Saccharibacillus brassicae: one gene and its partner. The protein of the gene in region 1 interacts with the protein of each later gene in a pairwise test. Links are inferred from orthologs where the notes say so. Each region holds a gene or a part of one and is shown on either strand. Other genes may lie near its edges. The genes, in order: FFV09_RS07210 and FFV09_RS17600.

Region 1 (10,141 bases):
GCGATGCCACCACGTCGGCGTGTGCCGCCCGCGCGCGGCCCGACCGAAATCGGCCGGACTCGTCCAGATGCCGAGAGACACGCCGTTAAATACAAACCCGATGTCCGAAGGCCAGTCGTCCCGCAGCCCCGGCGCTTCGGAAGCCAGTTCCATCGAAATTTCGATCGCTTCCGCCGCCTGTTCCGGCAGCAGGTAATTGGGCGTTTTGTATTCGACGAATCCCTGCCCGAACCAGAGAATAGCCGCCTGCACGCGTTCCGGATCGAAGAAATAGCGCGGATCGTCCCACACGCCGATCTCTTTCTCCAGCGTCCCGAGGCCGCAGGTCGGCCGTATATCGAACGCCGTATAATGGCCGATCGCGATCGACTGCTCCCGGATCTTCGACGTTTGGCGTTCCGACGGCAGCTCGATCTCGATACGGCTTTCCGCGAGAAAACAAATCTTGTGCGTGCCCCCGTTCAGGCGCACCCGGCGGCTGCCGGTCAAGCCTGCCTGTTCGAGCTTGCGGATATGCAGCGTCACGATCGACGGGCTGAGCCCAAGTGCCGCCGCCAGGTCTTTGACGTTGCGTTCCCGCTCGGCCAGCAGATTCATGATCTGCCACCGGACTTCGCTCGCCAGCGCTTCGTAGATCGGCATGCATCCCGCGTCCCCGTTGACTTTGAGCATCTTCCGTCTCCTTCTTGATTGTTGAAATCATATCGGCATTCATTCAACCCAATTTCTGCGCCGATTTTACTGTATCATATTGTGAACCGTTTTCGAATATTGTTTAATTGGCTTAATTGCTCTAACTTTATCGATTCACGCAAAAGCGAATTCAACTTATCCCACATTCGAAAAAGGAGCACAGCATGAAATACAACAATCCCGTGATCAAAGGTTTCTATCCCGATCCGAGCGTCTGCCGGGTCGGCGATACGTATTACCTTGTGTGCAGTTCGTTTCAATATTTTCCCGGCGTTCCCTTGTTCGAGAGCCGCGATCTGATCAATTGGACGCAAATCGGCCACTGCCTGACCCGGGAGAGCCAGGTGCGGCTTGGCGGCGTGAACAGCTCCGGCGGCGTCTTCGCTCCGACGATTCGTCATCATGCCGGCCGGTTCTACATGACGACGACCAACGATACGACGCGCCAGAACTTCTACGTCTGGACCGACGATATCCGCGGCGAATGGTCCGAACCCGTGTACGTCGATCAGGGCGGCATCGATCCGGATCTGTATTTTGAAAACGGCCGGGCGTTCTTCATGAGCAACGGAACGGACGACGACGGGATCGGCGGCGTGGTGCAGTGCGAACTCGATATCGAGACCGGTGCCAAACGTTCGCCGAGCCGCTCGATCTGGCAGGGAACGGGCGGACGTTATCTGGAAAGTCCGCATCTGTACAACATCGACGGCCGCTACTATCTGATGGCCGCCGAAGGCGGAACGGAATACGGCCATATGGTCGTCTACGCGCGGGGCGACAGCCTGTCCGGCCCGTTCGAATCGTACCCGGCCAATCCGGTGCTGACCAACCGCAATCTGGGCGGCTACGAGCTGCAGGGCATCGGTCACGGCGACCTCGTGCAAGACGGCGAAGGCCATTGGTGGATGCTGCATCTCGGCTTCCGGCAGATCGGGCGCTGGCTCACCTATCACCATCTGGGCCGCGAAGTGTTCCTCACCCCGGTCACGTTCGGCGCGGACGGCTGGTTCACCGCCGGGTATGACGGCTTGACGCTGACGTCGTTCACGACCGACCGGATTCCCGAGGCGGTGCGCCAGCAGGAGAAGAAGCTCGATACGTTCGACAATACGGATTGGAGTCTGGACTGGTGCTATCTGCGCCATCCGGTGCCGTCGAATTACGAGCTGGGCGAAGAGGTGCTGCGGCTGCGGGGCACGGCGGTCAGTCTGGACGAAGCGGCTTCGCCGACTTTTATCGGGCTGCGGCAAAAAGACTTCGACGCGACGATCGCCTGCGAAGTACGGCTCTCCGGCCGAGAAGGCGAAGCCGGCCTCACCCTGTACATGGACGAGAACCACCGCTACGACCTGGCTGTGCGCACCGATGCCGACGGCAGCCTCAGCGTGATCAAGCGACTCAACGTCGGCGACATCAAGTCTATTGAAAAAGAGATTCCGCTCAGCCGTGCAAGCGCCGTCCGGCTGCTGATCCGCTCAGGACACGAACGCTACCATTTCTTCCTCGTCGAAGACAGCCGCGAGATCCCGCTTGGCAGCGCCCAGACCCGCTATCTCTCGTCGGAGGTCGCAGGCGGCTTCACCGGCGTCGTGGTCGGATTGTACGCGGTAGGCGAAGATGCGGAAGCCGAATTCACCGACTTTGCGTGCGAATACGCGTAAATCGCCGCGGCCGTTTCCCGCTTGATTGTTTGCTTGATTGTCTGCAATCGCGTTTCTTCGCAACAAAAAAAGAGCCCGCCGAAGCGGGCTCTTTTTCGTTGAAGCTGTCTACATTTTCATGCCGATCGAGTTGTTGCCCATGATCCAGATCGAACCGACGACGATCGTCAGCAGGATCAGAACCCCGAAGATCAACGTGATCAAGTTCCAACGCGGCTGCTCTCCGTCACGCACGTGCATGAAGAAGATCAGCTGAACGAGAAACTGGAGCGTTGCCGTAACCATGATGACCGCGATGGTCGCCGTACGGCCCATCATGTCGTTCAGGACGACAACGAGCGGGATGATCGTAAGCACGATCGAAATGATATAGCCGATGATGTAGGATTTGAGCGAACCGTGCTCGTGACGATCCCCACCGTGGCTGTTATGCGCGTTGTTGTGATCCGCCACCTTACATCACCTCCATCAGGTACACGATCGAGAGCAGGAAGATCCAGACCGCGTCCAAGAAGTGCCAGTACAAGCTGAATACTGTAACTTTGCCTTTGGTATCGTCGGTCAGACCGCGGCGAACGATCTGAATCATGATCGAGATCATCCAGCCGATACCGACGGTAACGTGCACCCCGTGCGTGCCGACGAGCGTGAAGAATGCCGACCAGTACGCGCTCGTTTGCAGCGTCGCGCCTTCGTGGATCAGGTGCAGGAACTCGTTGATTTCCAGGTAGAGGAACCCTGCGCCGAGCAATCCGGTAATCACGAGCCAGATCAGCATCTGCTTGATCTTGTGCTGGTGCATGGCCAGAACGGCCACGCCGCTCGTGAAGCTGCTTGTGAGGAGCAGGAACGTCGAGATGATGATCCCGTTGATCTCCAGCAGTTCCGCGCCGGTCGGACCGCCGTCCGTACCGCCGCGAAGAACGATGAATGTCGCAAACAGCGTTGCGAACAAGATAACGTCGGTTACGAGGAAGATCCAGAAACCGAGCAGTTTGATATCCTGCGGATCATGATGACCCGCAGCGTGATGGTGATGATCCGTGCCGTGTGCCGGAGACTGTGCCATTATACCGCGCCCCCTCTTAACTTCGCTTCGGTTCTTTCAATCTCATCAACCGGAATGTAGTATTCCGCTTTGTGTGCGCTGAAGGAACGAGCATACATGCAAATGAATACGCCGAGCAGGCCAGGAATGGCCATCCACAGCCAGTGGAAGACGAGACCGAATCCGAGCACGAACCAGAATGCGCCCATGATCGGCCCGATCGCCGAGTTTTTCGGCATATGGATCGGTTCGATCGGTCCGAGATCCCAAGGCTTCTCGCCTCTGGCGCGGCGTTCTTTCTCTTCCCACCACTCGTCGCGGCTGTGAACCTGCGGAATGACCGCGAAGTTGTATTCCGGCGCCGGGGAAGGAATCGAGAACTCAAGCGTACGAGCATCCCAGATATCGCCCGTCGTATCTTTTTCGTGACGGAAGATGCTGTAGCCGATCTGTGCAACCTGGAACAGGAATGCGATACCCATCAGGTAAGCGCCCATCGTCGAGAGGACGTTGAGGCCCTGCCAATCCGGGTCTTTGAATACGCTGATCCGCCGAGTCATGCCGTCGAGGCCGACGAGGTACTGCGGCATAAAGCAGACGTAGAAACCGATGTTCCAGAACCAGAATGCCCATTTGCCGAGGTATTCGTTCAGCTTGAAGCCGAACATCTTCGGCCACCAGTAGTACAGGCCCGCGAAGTAACCGAATACGACGCCGCCGATCAGCACTTGGTGGAAGTGGGCGATCAGGAAGTAACTGTTGTGGAACTGGAAGTCGGCCGGTGCGACCGAGAGCATGACCCCCGTCATCCCGCCGACGACAAACGCCGGTATGAACGCGATCGTCCACATCATCGGGGTCGGGAAGGTGATCCTGCCCTTGTACATCGTAAACAGCCAGTTGAAGATCTTGACCCCGGTCGGGATCGCGATGATCATCGTCGTGACCGCGAAGAACGCGTTGACGTTAGCGCCGGAGCCCATTGTGAAGAAGTGGTGAGCCCAGGTGAAGAACGAAATGATACTGATGATAACCATGGCGAATACCATCGACGCGTAGCCGAACAGCCGTTTTCTCGCGAAGGTCGCAACCGTCTCCGAGAATACGCCGAAGGCCGGCAGAACGACGATATACACTTCCGGGTGACCCCACATCCAGATGAGGTTGATATACATCATCGGGTTGCCCCCGCCGTCGAGCGTGAAGAAATGGGCGCCGAAGAAGCGGTCCATGAACAACAGCAGCAGCGTGATCGTCAGGATCGGGAAAGCGAAGATGATCGTCGTCGAAGCGGCGAATACCGACCAGGTGAACATCGGCATTTTCATCATCGTCATGCCCGGAGCGCGCATTTTGAGAATCGTAACGATAAAGTTGATACCGGACGCGAGCGAGCCGATACCGGAGATCTGTATCCCCCAGATGTAGAAGTTCTGTCCGACGCCCGGGTTGAACTGTGAACCGGAAAGCGGCGGATAGGCGAGCCAGCCGGCGTCAGGCGAACCGCCGATGACGAACGACAGGTTGAACAGCATTGCGCCGGCGAAGAACAGCCAGAAGCTCAGCGAGTTCAGGAAAGGGAAAGCGACGTCGCGCGCGCCGATTTGCAGCGGCACGACGATATTAAACAGACCGAACATCAGCGGCATGGCCATGAAGAAGATCATGACGACGCCGTGCGTCGTAAAGATTTGGTTATAGTGGTCGGCTTCCAGGAAGTTCAATTCCGGAAAAGCCAACTGAGTCCGCATCATGACGGCATCGACGCCGCCGCGGAACAGCATCACGATCGCGGCCAGGATATACATAATCCCGATCTTTTTGTGATCGACGGTCGTGAGCCATTCTTTCCAGAGCCAGCCCCATTTTTTGAAGTAGGTCAGTACGAATACGATCCCGAGCGTCGCCAACACGATGGATGCGTCCGCGCCGTAGATGAGCGGATCGCCCGTTACAAAAAACTCGGATGCGAACTCTTTGATTTTCTCGAGCATTAGGGAGCTCCTTTCGTTGCAGTAAATGTTCAGATCACCCTATCCGGCCAAGACCGAATGTCAGTGACCGCTGTGCGAGGAAGAACCGTGTTCTTCCGAGTCCGCAGTCGAAGCCGTGCCGTCCGCTTTGTCGGCCGACGCGCTTCCGTGCTGGTGAAGTTCCGCGCCTTCGTGCATGTACTTGGTCACGATGCTTTCGTAAATGCCTTCCGGGAACGAAGAGTACAGCGTCGGTTCTTCGCTTTCGGTCGGCTTGGACATTTCTTCGTACGACTCGGCGGTGATTTTGTTCGGCGAGCTTTTCGCCTCTTCGATAAACTTCTCGTAGTCCGCTTCGCTTGTCGCGTTAACGTCGAACGTCATGTTCTCGAAGTGTTCGCCGGTGAAGTTGGCCGCCGTGCCGAAATATTTGCCGGGTTCGTCGGCCTGCAGATGCAGCGCCATCGACATGCCGGACATGGCATAAATCTGTCCGCCCAGTTCCGGAATCCAGAACGAGTTCATCGGCGAATCCGCCGTCAACTCGAAGCGTACCGGATGACCTTCGGGAATCGTAATCGTGTTGACGGTCGCGATGCCTTCTTCCGGATAGAAGAACAACCATTTCCAGTTCAGCGATACGACCTGGATCGTGACTTCGTCTTTCTCGGACGCCAAAGCTTTGGACGGTTCGAGTTCGTGCGTGTAACGCACGGTAACGATAGCGAGGACGATAACGATGACAATCGGAATTCCCCACCAGATCGTCTCCAGCAGGTTACTGTGTGCCCATTCCGGCTTATAATCGGCCTTCTTGTTGCTGGCCCGGTAGCGCCAAACAATGATGAACGTAATGATAAGCACCGGCACGATAATGATCGCGCACAGGATCACGGTGATAATCATCAGGTCCAACTGCTTCGCGGCGATCGGTCCCTTCGGATCGAGGACCATATAGTCCGCGCATCCCGAGAGCAGCAGCATCGTCATGACGAGCATGACAGCCGAGAAAGCTGCGCGAACGAGCGATCTTCGTTTTTTGCCCATGTGGATCCCCTCTCTTTGTTGAACGCTCAGTAAATTCGACAAGCATTTCACACATTAAAACGCAACTTTGATTCTACACTTAAAGATACCAGAAATGAACAGCTTTTTCGAAAAGTTTTGACTTTGTTAACAAAGATGTCAAACTATCCTCCGGAATTAGTGATGTTAGGCCTTGAAAAGCACTTACCCGAAGGCTAAGTGTCTTTTCATGCCTAGTGCCTAACGCGCCTTTCGCCTTGAAAAGCACTTACCCGAAGGCTAAGTGCTTTTCATGCCCAGTGCCTAACGCGCCTTTAGCCTTGAAACGCACTTGATCTTAATCTCGGATCTTAATCATGAGATCTTAATCCCGGATCTTGATCTTAGTCTTGCCCTCAGATCTTCCCCTCAAATCTTTTCCCCATTAACAATCCCCGGCGCGAAAAAACCCCTGTCGCTTTCCTTCCATCACCGCCTATTGTTCCGCCCCCACCTCACTTTATTTCAAATTTTAAATTTTCTCTTCCTTATAATAGGCCGATATATAGCCTTTAACGTCTTCCGGTCCGATCCTAAACACCTTTCCTTCCGGTTTCCTCCTTCTACGGGGCTTCTTTCTATTATCGGCCTTTATTCGGCGCGTTCAAGGGTTATCCGGCGCTCTCTTCGACACTTTTGTGACATTTCTCATAGCCTCTGTCCTATCCGGATTTCTGCGGCCGAAACGCGTAGAAACCGCGCGAATTCGCCTTTTTCCGACACATCGAACCCATCCTGCGCGCTCCACTTGTTCGTACTATGCTCCTCATCCCTGCTCTACCCTGCTCTCGCTACAACCCGCAACGAATCCTCCTATCGCTATTTGCCCGTTTTCGGCTTTTTCCGCCCTCCAACGAATCCTGTTATCCTTATCTGCCGCAATCCGCCCGATTAGGGCCGATTTCGAGCATATAGCGTGATGACGATTCGTTAAAACGCCAAAAAGCGAATCCGGGCGCAAATAGCGTGCTGACGATTCGTTAGCCTGACCGTGACCCGCCTCGAGGCTGCCGCCACCAGCACCACCAGCATCGCCAGCACCACCAACATCTCCCGCAGCCTCAGTATCGCCACCGGCATCGCCACCGCCACCGCTATCGCCAGCACCATCACCAGCCTCACCATCGCCCGGCCCGACTCCCCCATTTTCCCCGCACGCCAAAAAGACGCGGAGATCCGCGTCTTCGGGCCGTGCGCTTTTTCGAAACAGGGAAGCCTCGGGGCGACTGCGCCCTAGTCTTTGCGGGTCTCCATCCAGTTGTTCTTCACCAGGTTCTGGTACCAGTAGAAGCTTTCTTTCGGCGTGCGCTTCAGGGAACGGTAGTCCACGTGCACGAGACCGAACCGCATCCGGTAGCCTTCGGCCCACTCGAAGTTGTCCATGAGCGACCAGGCCATGTAGCCTTTGAGGTTGATACCGTCGGCGATGACGCGGTGCACCTGCGCGATATGCTGCTGCAGGTACGAGATGCGGCGCGTATCGTTGACTTTGCCGTTGACGATGTCGTCGTTGATGCAGGCGCCGTTTTCGGTAATGTAGATGTCGATGTTGCCGTATTTTTGCAGGTAATGGATGACGTCATAGAGGCCTCTCGATTCGACCGGCCAGCCGATATCGGTCTTGGTCAGTCCCATGTCGACTTCTTCCATCTGCAAATAGCCGCCGTCCGGGTTGAACCGGTTGACGCTCATCGCGTAATAGTTGATGCCGATATGGTCGATCGGCTGCGCGATCGCTTCCATGTCGCCTTCGTGGATCGGCGGCACGTGGCCGGACTGCTCGAACCAGTCGTACAGCGGCTTCGGATAGCTGCCTTTGTAGATCGGGTCGAGGAACCAGTCGGAGAAGACCTGGATATTGCGGTCCGCGGCGCCTTGATCGGCTTCGGTCTTGGAATACGGCACGGCCCAGGCTACGTTCGGCGCGATGCCGATCTTGCCGTCGACGCCGAGTTCGCGGAACTTGGACACGGATTTGCCGTGGGCGACGAGCAGGTTGTGCGCCACGTCGAGGCCGGCCTGCAGATCCTGCTTGCCCGGCGCGTGGACGCCGATCACGTTCGACAGGAAGGCGATGCACCACGGCTCGTTGAACGTCAGCCAGTATCTGATCTTGCCGTTGAACTCGCGGTACATCACTTCGGAGAACTTGACGAAAGCGTCGATGCTGCGGCGGTTTTCCCAGCCGCCCACATCCTGCAGCGTCTGCGGCAGATCCCAGTGGTACAGCGTGCAGAACGGCTCGATGCCGGCTTCCAGCAGCTTGTCGACGAAGCGGTGGTAGTAATCCAGTCCTTCCTGGTTGATCTCGCCGTCGCCGTCCGGAATGATGCGCGACCAGGAGATGGAGAAGCGGTACGTGTTGATGCCGAGTTCTCTCATGAGCTCGACGTCTTCTTCGTAGCGGTGGTAGCTGTCGCACGCGACGTCGCCGTTATCGCCGTTGTAGACCCGGCCCGGGGTGCGGGCGAACGTATCCCAGATCGACGGGCCGCGGCCGCCTTCCTGCGCGGCTCCTTCGATTTGGTAGGCGGCCGTAGCCGTGCCCCATTTGAAATCTTTCGGGAATTGGAAAATAGTCATGTGTCGTTCCTCCATAAATTGAGTGTGGGCGGATCTGTTCAGGCAGGCCCGCATTGCAGGGCGAATCGAAAAGCATCAGGGCGCCGGCCGCTCGGCAGGCAGCGGCCGGCAGGACCGTATCGCCTACTCGAAGGCGATACGGCGGGTCTCGCCGGCGGCGAACACGAATTCGCCGGCAAAAGCTCCGGCTTCGCCCGCGGCAGCCGGCGAAGAGCCTTCAAAAGCACGGTCGGCGCGCAGCCGGACCGTGGCGGAACGGTCGGCCGCGATCTCGGCCGACCGGAGCTTGCCGCCGCGCCAGTCCAGCGCGACGGTGAAGCCCCCGCGCGCGCGCAGCCCGCGAACAGAGCCGTCCGCCCACGCTTCCGGCAGCGCCGGCAGTAGGTGCAGCTCGCCGAGATGGCTCTGCAGCAGCAGCTCCGCGATGCCGGCCGTTCCGCCGAAGTTGCCGTCGATCTGGAACGGCGGGTGGTCGTCGAACAGGTTCGGGTGCGTAGAGCGCGCCAGCAGCGTGTGTACGAAGCGATAAGCGCTGTCCCCGTCCAGCAGGCGGGCGTACAAATTGATCAGCCACGCGCAGCTCCAGCCCGTGTGGCCGCCTCCGCTTGCGATGCGGGCTTCAAGCGAAGCCCGCGCGGCCGCCAGCAGTTCCGGCGACTCTTCCCGGTTGATGGAACGGCCCGGGTACACGCCGTACAGATGCGAGACGTGGCGGTGGCCCGGCTCGTGCTCCTCCAGTTCGGTGCCCCATTCCAGCAGGCGTCCGTCGGAGCCGACCTGCAGCGGCTGCAGGCGTTCCAGCGCCGCGGCGAATTCCGCCGTCCCGGAAAGATCGAGCCCCAGAATCGAAGCCGATTCCGATGCCTGCTCCAGCACGTCGCGAATAAGCGTCAGGTCCATCGCCGAACCGAAAGCGGTACTGCAAGGCTCGCCGTCCGCCGTCATGAACTTGTTCTCCGGCGAAGTCGACGGAGCCGTCGTCAGACGGCCGTCCGGCCCGTCCACGAGCCAGTCGACGGCGAACAGCGCCGCTTCGCGCAGGATGGGATACGCGGTTGTCCGCAGGAACTGCTCGTCGCCCGTGAACAGATAATGTTCCCACAGATGCGACGTCA
Region 2 (10,209 bases), 2.5 Mb from region 1 along the record:
CGATCGAAGCTTCTTCCACCCGGAGCGCCTCCAACGCAAACAGCGCCTCCAGCACAAACAGCGCTCCCAGCTTCCCCAACCTCAGCCGCCTCTCCAACCCCCTCACCCAAATACGTCCGTCCCCATCATCTTGCCCAGACTGCTTATCTCAAGCTCCGCGAACTTCGCCGACACTTTCGCGTCGTCGATCCGGAATTCGCACAGATCGATCGGGCATTCGACCGGCACTTCGCAGTGGATCTCGGCGAGGGAACGGGACATGTGCAGCATATCGAGATCGTTCTCGATCTTGGCGCGGACAGACTTCGTCAGTTTGTCCAGATTGGCGAGGATGCCGTCGATATCGTCGAATTCCTGGACAAGCTTGATCGCCGTTTTTTCGCCGATGCCTTTGACGCCCGGATAATTGTCGCTGGCGTCGCCCATGAGGCCTTTCATGTCGATGATCTGCGAAGGCTTGAGCCCTTTTTCTTCCATCAGGAATTCCGGCGTGTACACTTGATAGTTGCCATAGCCTTTTTTCATAATAATGACTTTGATCCGGTCTTCGGTCAGCTGCAGCATGTCGTTATCGCCCGACAAAATCTGGACGTCCATGTTCTGCTCGCGCGCGCAGCGCTTGGCGATCGTGCCGATACAATCGTCCGCTTCGTAGCCCGGCATGCCGATATTCGGAATGTCCATCGCCGCGACGACATCCTTGACGAGATCGAACTGCGGAATAAGATCGTCGGGCGCGGCGGAGCGGTTGCCTTTGTACGATTCGAACTGCTCGGTGCGGAACGTGCGGCCGCCCATATCCCAGCAGCAGGCGACGTGCGTCGGGTCGAACTGCCGGATCGCGTCCCACATATAGCGGACGAATCCGTAGATGCCGTTCGTCGGTACGCCCGCTTCGGTGCGGCGGATATACCCTTTGAGCGCCGTCGCGTAGTACGCGCGGAACAGCAGCGCCATGCCGTCGACCAGCATCAGCGTCGGCTTGCGCGCGAGGACGTTTTGCGGAAGGCTTTCGATGCCACCGTGTTCGCTCATGCCTGCTCCTCCTTTTGGCTCCAGCTTTGTGCGTACAGCTCCGGCTTGAAGCCGACTGTCACGCTTTCGCCGTCGGTGACGACCGGACGCTTGATCAGCATGCCGTTCGAAGCCAGCAGCTCGGCGCGTTCTTCTTCGCCAAGGTCGGCCAGCTTGTCTTTGAGTCCAAGCGATTTGTACACTTCCCCGCTTACGTTAAAAAACTTTTTGGAATCCAGGCCGCTGCGTGCGATCAGGTCGAGCATTTCGGACTTGGACGGCGGCTGTTCGTTGATCGGAATCAGTTCCAGCTCCCGCCCTTCGTTTTGCAGCCATTTGATCGCATTGCGGCATGTGCTGCATTTGGCGTAATGATACACTTTAAGCGAAGTCATCGGTACGATTCACATCTCTTTCTTGAGTGACTGGGCATCCGTCTCCGCGGACTGCCCGCTGTTCAATCGGCGTTCCAACTCTTCCAGATCCGGCGGAAAAGGAGCTTCGAACGTCATCCGCTCCCGCGTGCCCGGATGAACGAAAGACAGCCGGAACGCGTGCAGCGCCTGACGGTCGATCCACGTATCGAGAAGCTGCGCCTGCAGCAGCTGCGGCTCGCTCAGCGGATCAGCGGATGTATATTTATACATAGTATCTCCGATAAGCGGACAGCCGGCATGCGTCATATGGACGCGGATCTGATGCGTGCGCCCGCTTTCGAGCTCCAGCTCGACCAGCGAAGCGCGCTGCGCGTCATACCGTTCCAGCGTGCGGTAGCGGGTAGCCGCCGCGTAGCCGCCCGGCGTCACGATCCGCACATGCGGATTCTCCGGATCGCGGTCGATCGGACCTTCGATCCGGCCCGATTCCGGCTGCGGGCAGCCGTGCACGATCGCGCGGTACGTCTTGTCGACGGTACCGGCGATCATCTGCTCGGAAATATGCTGGTGCACGTACGGATTTTTGGCGATAGCCAGCACGCCGGACGTCTCGCGGTCCAGCCGGTGCACCGGGCGAAACCGCACCTGTTCGCCGCGATCCCGCCAATGCCATACGACGCCGTTGGCCAGCGTGCCGGTGTAATGGCCCTGCGTCGGATGGACGATGACGCCGGCCGCTTTGTTCACGATCAGCAGATCGCGGTCTTCGTACAGAATATCGAGCGGCATCTCTTCCGGCAAAATATCGTCCGATATTTCGCGTTCCATCCGCAGCTCGACGAGATCGCCGGCCCGGACATGGACGCTGATATAGACCCTTTCGCCGTTCAGCGTAATGCCGCGTTCGGTCATTTTGAGCCGGGAAGTCAGCTTGCGCGAGACGCCGAGCCGGTTGTGCAGCAGCGTCTTGAGCGTCCAGCCGTTCTCCCGTTCGGTCACGACGTACACGATCGGATCGTAATAGCCGAGTTCCGGTTCGATGCCTTTTTCCTGCGGAAATTCACGGCCCTGCGACCTATTCTCTACCTGTTCGTGTTGTATCGTTCGTTTGGGTATCGGTTGTTTGGGTGTTGGGCTGTTTGTTGTCGGTTCGATCTTCATTCACCCTGCTTTTGTTCAGTTTGACGATCCGGTTCTTCGCCGCCGGAAAAGACCCGGGCGCCGCGCACGTACTCCACGTCGTCGACCCGCAGCTTGAGATTGGCAGCACGCGCGGCGCTGAAAAAGTAATCCGACAGCCGGTTGAGGTACTTGAGCACTTCCGGATTGACTTCCGCTTCGTCGGACAGCGTAACGGCGCGGCGCTCCGCACGTCTGCATACGGTGCGGCAGACGTGCAGCAGAGCGGCCGGCGGACTTCCGCCCGGCAGAATAAAGCGTTCGAGCGGCGGATTGTTCGCTTCAAGCTTGTCGATCCACGTCTCCAGACGCTCCGTCATCGCCGGATGCGTCTTGTAAGGCTGCTGCTTCGCGGGCGTATACGCCAGGTCGGAACCGCAGTCGAACAGTTCCTGGCCGACGACGGCCAGCTGTTCGCGCAGATCTTTGAACCGGTCGTCGTGCAGCAGCGCCGCCGCCTGGCCGACGAAGCTGTTCAGCTCGTCGATTGTGCCGTAGGCTTCTACCCGCGCATCGTCTTTGCGTACCCGTCCCCCAATTACGGACGTCTGTCCTTCGTCTCCGGTCTTCGTATAAATGCGCATGGTCGCGTCCTCCCTTCGGCTGTCTGCCGGTGATGTCGTCTTGCGTCGGTCACGCGGCTGCGGCTTAACCTTCGGCAAGCTTCTGCAGCACTTTGATCGCCGCGTCCTTGTCGGGCGCGTTGATCAGCACGCAGGCGAGCATGCCGTCGGGCGTGTAACCGGCATCCTGGAACATCTTCATGTCTTTGACCGGAATCCCGAACAGATGCTTTTCGAGCGTGGCGTCGCGGTCTCCGTCTTTGAGCACGCCGCTTTCGAATACGCCGTCCGGATAATCGGCCTGGTCGAAGTAATCGTCGAGCACGACGTGGGCGCCGTCCTTGCCGTAAATTTTAATCGAATCCTCGGGAAGAATGACGATCGAATTGCCTCCCGCGGCGTATTCCACCAACACTTTTTGCAAATCGAACATCGGCGAATAATTGAACTCCGCTTTCAAATCCGGAACGTCGGCGTTCAATTTTTCTTGAATGACGTCGATTCCTTCGCGGCTCGATGAAGCTTTGTCCGACATAAAGATCAGAACGCCGTCTTCTTTGCCGCATCCGGCCAGCATCAGGATCGAAGCGATCAGCAGCATCCAGATCCCCATTTTTTTCCGTTTCACTCTTACTCCTCCTTGGACGTTTCCCTGGGCGCGCGCGCCCGTAATCGAAGTGGTGCTTTAACCAATATATCATACTCTTTTGCCTCAAGCATTTCCGTGCCTGCCTGTCCGCGCTCCCACGCAAAAAGGAAGAGCTTCCGCTGGGCGGGCTCTTCCTTGTCGGGCCGATCGATCGATCGTTTCGGGAGTGAATGCAGAAATCGTTCCGCGCGCTTGAAGTCCGAAAAAGACGGCGTCAGCGGACGAGCTGCATGTATTCGTTGATTTTGAGGTCGAGCCGACTGCTGATTTCGACGACGTTCACAGCGGTGAACGACTGTTCGCGGCCGAATGTTTCTTCCATTTGGGCGCGCAGAATGCGTATCTCTTCCTGCAGGAAAAGCTCGCGTTCCGCCATGGCGCCGGAAGCGTGAGCCCCGTGCTGCATATGCGGTCTTGCAGAACGTTGTCCATGCCTCGGTGTATGAAACGAAGCGGCAGACAAAAAGATTCCCCCTTGAAAAATCACCTGGTTTGATTACCCATTATATAGAAGGTATCCATTAAAATCAACTTATTCAAGAGGGAGTAATATCTCTTTTTTTTGGATTTTAACCCAATTTGCATTAAGCGCCTTCGCGCTTGACTTTGTACACGAATTGGCCGATCCGGTCCATCGCTTCGTTCAGCTGCGCAACCGAAGTCGCGTAGGAACAGCGCAGGAACCCTTCGCCGCCCAGACCGAACACGTCGCCCGGCACCGCGGCCACTTTTTCTTCGACGAGCAGGCGCTGGGCGAACGTCTCCGACGTCAATCCGGTAGACTGGATGCTCGGGAACGCGTAGAACGCGCCTTCCGGTTCGTGGCAGTCGAGTCCCGCGTCGCGCAGTCCCTGTACGACAAGCCGGCGGCGGCGGTTGTACGATTCGACCATTTTGTCTTTTTCGCCCAGCCCGTTCGTCAGCGCTTCAAGCGCCGCAACCTGGCCCATGACCGGCGCGCACATCACCGTATACTGGTGAATCTTGAGCATGGCCGAGATCAGTTCCGGGTGTCCGCAGGCATAACCCATCCGCCAGCCGGTCATCGCGAACGCTTTGGAGAAGCCGCTGACGAGAATCGTCCGGTCTTTCATGCCCGGAGCGGCGGCGAAACTTGCGTGCTTGCCTTGTCCGTAGCTGAGTTCGGCATAAATTTCGTCGGAGATCACGATCAGATCGTGCTTTTCGACCACTTTGGCGATCGGCAGCCAGTCTTCGGCCGTCATCGTCGCTCCGGTCGGGTTGCTCGGGTAGCACAAAATAAGCACTTTGGACTTCGGCGTGATGCTCGCTTCGAGCGCTTCGGCCGTCAGCTTGAAGCCGTCTTTGGCAAACGTCTCGATGCCGACCGGAATCCCGCCCCCGATCGAAGTGATCGGCGAATACGAGATGTAGCACGGCTCCGGCACGAGCACTTCGTCGCCCGGACGGATCAGCGCCCGCAGCGCCAGATCGATCGCTTCGCTGCCGCCGACCGTGACAAGCACTTCTTTTTCCGGATCGTACGAAGTGCCGAACGAGCTGTCCAGATAAGACGCGATCGCTTCGCGCAGCTCGATCATGCCGGCGTTCGACGTGTAACGCGTGTAGCCGCGCTCCAGCGAATAGACGCACGCTTCGCGCACATGCCACGGCGTCACGAAATCGGGTTCGCCCACGCCGAGCGTAATGATGTCTTTGCTCGCGCTCACGAGATCGAAAAACTTGCGGATGCCCGAAGGCTTGATATCGCGCACAAGCGGCGACAGATAGCGTTCCATCGAACCTTGTTCGGAGTCGGAAGGTTGAAGCAGGCTTCCTTTATCGTTCAGTTCCCGGTTAGTAATCATCATTTCGCATCCTTTACGGCGAGATCATCAGACGGCGGTCTTCTTCGTGTTCCTCGAAAATGATGCCGTTCTGCTTGTATTTTTTGAGAATAAAATGCGTTTTGGTCGACAGGACGGATTCGATCGGCGAAAGCTTGTCGGAGACGAAGCTGGCTACTTCCTTGAGGCTCAGGCCGTCCACTTCGACGAGCAGGTCGTAGGCGCCGGACATGAGGAAGACCGATTTGACCTGCGGGTACAAATAGATCCGCTCGGCGATCCCTTCGAATCCGCGGCCCCGCTCCGGCGTAATCTGTACTTCGATCAGCGCGGTCACTTTCTCGTCGTTGACTTTGCTCTCGTTGACGACGGTCGCGTATTTGACGATGACGCGGTCCCCTTCGAGTTCGGCCACCGCTTCGCGCACTTCTTCCTCCGGCACGTTCAGCATGGTGGACAGCAGCTGCGGCGTACGCCGCGCGTCCTCTTCCAACAGTTCGAGAATATCCAGTTTGAGCTTGTTCGTTTCTTTCACTACGCATGCCTCCAGATCGATTTCACTTGATAATAAATCGTTCGGTACTCCTTGCAAACCTTGTTGTACCTCATCTTACCCCAAAAAAACCGGTTCTGCTACCGTTCGCCGCCAATCCGAGCATACCGCCGGCGTTCCAAAAAGCGCTCCGCGCGGATGCGCCACACCACGGCATGCCAAAACCCCCGCTTCCGTAAGGAGCGGGGGTTTTGCGCGTGACGCGGGATTTTGATTTTCGGCAAGGGCCGCCGCGGACGCCGTCTCCCGGCATCCGCGCATCGGCACTCTTTTGTGGGAACCTTGTTACAAGACCTTTTTGCAGGATCTTTTTACAAGACCGAGACGCCGATCACATACGACAGCGAGATCGACAAGATCATCGAGATCAAGCCGACCGCCCGGTTATCCCGTCCGATCTCTTCATCCACCTTGAAAAACGGAGTGATGAACTCGAACAGGAAATAAGCGACCATCAGCAGCACGAACCCGACCAGCGACCACAGCATGCTCTCGTAGATGCTGGAGCCGGATTCGATACAGAAGCGCAGGATGTTGCAGATGCCGAAAATTTTGCCGCCGGTTGCCATGGCGACCGCCACGTTGCCTTTGCGGATCTCGTCCCAGCACTTGTAGCGGGTGACGACTTCGAAAATGGACAGAAAAACGACCAACTCCAGCACCGCGACCGAAAAGTAGGCCACGGCCGCTCCCATCGGAGTCGCCAGCATAGCATCGATTACCGTATTCATGCGCGTTCCGCCTCCGCCCTGTCCGTTACTTGAGCTCGGCTACGGTGACGCCGTTGCCGCCCTCGCCATAATTGCCGAGCCGGTACGACTTGACCAGTTTGTGCCGGCGCAGATGTTCCTGGATGCCGGTGCGCAGCACGCCCGTGCCTTTGCCGTGAATCAGATACACCTGGCCGAGGTTCGACAGAAACGCTTCGTCGATAAAGCGGTCGGCTTCCATCAGCGCTTCTTCCAGGTTCGCGCCGCGCAGATCGAGCTCGGAGCGGGTGCTGTCGTCCTTCGTGCGCTTGACCGCCGTCACCGGCTTCTGCTTGGGCGCCGTGACCGGAGCGCTTTGCACTTTCTCCAGCGAAGACAGCGCCACTTTCATCTTCATGATGCCGAGCTGGACCATCGCTTCCTTGCCGTCCAGTTCGATCACGTGGCCGCGCTGGCCAAGGTTCGCCAAAATCACTTCGTCGCCCGGTTCGATCTTCTGCGATACCTGGGCGCCGGACGGCTTTTTGCTCTTTTTGACGCGGGTGGCCGGTTCGGCTTCGTCCAGCTGGCGGCGGGCCGCGATCAGCTTGTGTTCCTTGACCGAGGCGCCTTCTTCCATCGCCAGGCGGCGCAGTTCGGACACGACTTCGTCGGCTTCCTTGCGGGCTTTGGCGATAATGTCGCGCGCTTCGTTCTCGGCTTTCTCGAGTCTCGCGTCGCGCTGGGATTCCTGCTTCTCCAGTTCGCGTTCCTGCCGCGTCCGCAGCTCTTCGATCTCGCGGCGCAGCCGTTCGGCTTCTTCGCGCTCGGCTTCGGCTCCGATCCGGTTCTCTTCCAGCGCGCTGATCATGTTCTCGACGCGCAGGTCTTCTTCCTTCACTTCGCCGCGGGCAAAGCTGAGAATTTTGCCCGGCAGGCCGAGGCGCTCGGCGATCGCGAACGCGTTGCTTCGTCCCGGCACGCCGACAAGCAGCCGGTAGGTCGGGCTCAGCGTCGCCACGTCGAACTCCATGCTGGCGTTGATAACGCCGTCGCGCTCGTACGCGTACGCTTTGAGTTCGCTGTAGTGGGTCGTCGCGACCATGCGGCAGTTGAACTGGTGGATATATTCGAGGATGGCGATCGCAAGCGCCGAACCTTCCGCCGGGTCCGTGCCCGCGCCCACTTCATCGAGCAGGACGAGACTTTTCGGCGTCATGTCTTTCAGGATGCGAATGATGTTCGTCATATGGCTGGAAAACGTACTGAGGCTCTGCTCGATGCTCTGCTCGTCGCCGATGTCCGCGTAGATCGCGTCGAACACGCACAGTTCGCAGCCTTCGTCGGCCGGTACGAACAGACCGGACATCGCCATCAGGCTGAGCAGGCCGATCGTCTTGAGCGTGACCGTCTTGCCGCCCGTGTTGGGGCCGGTCACGATAATGCTGGAAAATTCCCCGCCGAGCTCGACGTCGAGCGGCACGACATGTTTGGGATCGATCAGCGGATGGCGCCCTTTGCGGATACGCAAATACCCGCGGTCGTTGACGGTCGGCTCGGTCGCTTTCATGCGGTGGGCCAGACGGCCCTTGGCGAAAATGAAGTCGAGCTGGGCCAGCACGTCGACGTCGTACGCGATCAATTCCGCCTGTTCGCCGACCGCGGCGGTCAGCTTCTGCAAAATGATCTCGACTTCGCGCGTCTCGCGCAGCTTCGTCTCGCGCAGCTTGTTGTTCATCGCCACGATCGCTTCCGGCTCGATAAACATCGTCGCGCCGGAACTCGATTGGTCGTGCACGATGCCGCCGAAGTGCGAGCGGTATTCGGACTTGACCGGGATAACGAAGCGGTCGCCGCGAATCGTGATGAGCTGGTCCTGAAGCATCTTGGAGACGCTCGACGAACGGATCATCGATTCCAGCTTCTCGCGGATGCGGGATTCGCCCCCGCGCAGTTCGCGCCGGACGGCCGCAAGCGTCGGGCTGGCCGAATCCAATACTTCGGCCGAATCGCCGATGCACGAATTGATCAGGCGCTCCAGCTCTTTCTGATCGGAGATCAGCTCGGCCAGGCCGTCGAGCAGTTCGACCGGATGCTCTTCGTGCAGCGTCTGGATGAACCGGCGCAGGCGGCGCGAGCCGTACAGCGTCGTCGCGATGCCGAGCAGCTCGTGCGGATTCAGCATGCCGCCGATCCGCGCGCGCTGCACGGCCGGACGGATATCGACGATGCCGCCGAACGGCGGCGAGCCTTTCAGGCGATCGACGTGGAACGCTTCGTGCGTGGCCTGAAGCAGCTTCTGCACCGACGACAGGTCGGTATCGGGCTTCAGTGCGCGCGCCGCTTCTTTGCCGAGCGACGTCTGCGCCTGATCGGCCAGCGCGTTCGAGATGTTCGCATATTGTAAAATTTCGAATATTTTATCGTTCAAGAACGTGACAACTCCTTATCGGTTCTGGAGGCCCTGCAGGCACCCCGTCCCTTAATTATACCGGATTACGGCCCCGGAAACCATGTATATCGCCGATCCGGCGCAGCCGCTCTAGCGCTGCCGCGAAGCCCGCTCCGCCCAAAAAGCCTTCCCGAACCCGGCCGGATCGGCCGGATGTTCGAAAAGGCTTGGCGGAAACGGACCGGATTCCTGCGTATCGCCTCCGCAAGCGGCGGCGCCGGGCCGGATGTTCTATTCGCGCCGGGAGACCGTATCCCGGCTTGCGTCGTACTTTTCGACCCGGTTTTTGCCGGACCGTTTGGCACGGTACAGCGCCGCGTCGGCTTTGCCGAACAGGCTCTCCGGCGTATCGTCGGGCAGGCATTCGCTCAACCCGACGCTGATCGTAACCGGATGGTTGCCCATGTAGGAGTAGTTGGCGCCCTGCACCGCTTCGCGGATACGTTCGGCGTAAGCGGCCGACTCTTCGGGCGTTTTCTCCGTGAAAATGACCGCGAACTCCTCGCCGCCGTAGCGGGCGGCAAAGTCATTCGGCGAAATGGTCATTCGAATCCGGATCGACACTTCCTTGAGCACCAGATCGCCGATCAGATGCCCGTAGGTGTCGTTGATCTTTTTGAAATTGTCGATATCGAGCACGGCTACCTGAATCTGCAGCCCGTTGCGCTTGCATTGGTCGACCAGATCTTCGAGATATTCGTAGAACGTCTGGTGATTGTAGAGCTGCGTCAGCGCATCGGTCTTGATCAGGCGCTGCGAGACCGCATTATCGACAAGCAGGTCCTGCTGCGATTTGGTCAAATGCTCGACCTGCCGCCCGATTTCGATCGCGCGGATCAGAACGGTACGCCCGAGCAGCAGCGCCGCCGCCAGCATGAATTCCATGAGCAGGAAATGTTCGATCTCCCGGCCGTAGACCGGACGC

The links.
Region 2: the proteins of FFV09_RS07210 (region 1) and FFV09_RS17600 interact in binary tests that used the Escherichia coli proteins (3 or more experiments, as listed by UniProt). The link is inferred for Saccharibacillus brassicae from one-to-one orthologs.

Annotation. Positions count from the first base shown.
Region 1 is NZ_CP041217.1:1,722,251-1,732,391, forward strand. What follows is about bases 2,913-5,804. They hold FFV09_RS07210 (cbb3-type cytochrome c oxidase subunit I), read right to left. Parts: upstream 5,400-5,804; coding sequence 3,426-5,399; downstream 2,913-3,425. Other genes in these bases: FFV09_RS07205 (cytochrome (ubi)quinol oxidase subunit III), read right to left, coding at 2,913-3,426; cyoA (ubiquinol oxidase subunit II), read right to left, coding at 5,460-5,804. Also shown: FFV09_RS07190 (ArsR/SmtB family transcription factor), read right to left, coding at 1-672; FFV09_RS07195 (glycoside hydrolase family 43 protein), read left to right, coding at 858-2,357; cyoD (cytochrome o ubiquinol oxidase subunit IV), read right to left, coding at 2,466-2,810; more of FFV09_RS07205, read right to left, coding at 2,812-2,912; more of cyoA, read right to left, coding at 5,805-6,425; FFV09_RS07220 (hypothetical protein), read right to left, coding at 7,374-7,568; FFV09_RS07225 (GH1 family beta-glucosidase), read right to left, coding at 7,677-9,026; FFV09_RS07230 (glycoside hydrolase family 95 protein), read right to left, coding at 9,150-10,141. UniProt on the Escherichia coli protein: Cytochrome bo(3) ubiquinol oxidase is the terminal enzyme in the aerobic respiratory chain of E.coli that predominates when cells are grown at high aeration.
Region 2 is NZ_CP041217.1:4,241,528-4,251,736, reverse strand. Bases 3,455-6,414 are described here. They hold FFV09_RS17600 (aminotransferase class I/II-fold pyridoxal phosphate-dependent enzyme), read right to left. Parts: upstream 5,543-6,414; coding sequence 4,367-5,542; downstream 3,455-4,366. Other genes in these bases: FFV09_RS17595 (Lrp/AsnC family transcriptional regulator), read right to left, coding at 5,625-6,125; FFV09_RS17605 (aspartyl-phosphate phosphatase Spo0E family protein), read right to left, coding at 3,997-4,188; FFV09_RS17610 (hypothetical protein), read right to left, coding at 3,455-3,761. In the rest of the region: FFV09_RS17635 (hypothetical protein), read right to left, coding at 1-79; FFV09_RS17630 (5'-3' exonuclease), read right to left, coding at 103-1,035; FFV09_RS17625 (arsenate reductase family protein), read right to left, coding at 1,032-1,409; FFV09_RS17620 (RluA family pseudouridine synthase), read right to left, coding at 1,419-2,552; FFV09_RS17615 (cob(I)yrinic acid a,c-diamide adenosyltransferase), read right to left, coding at 2,549-3,154; more of FFV09_RS17610, read right to left, coding at 3,219-3,454; FFV09_RS17590 (DUF350 domain-containing protein), read right to left, coding at 6,455-6,874; FFV09_RS17585 (endonuclease MutS2), read right to left, coding at 6,900-9,263; FFV09_RS17580 (GGDEF domain-containing protein), read right to left, coding at 9,516-10,209. UniProt on the Escherichia coli protein: Shows aminotransferase activity with methionine and histidine as substrates, and to a lesser extent also with phenylalanine.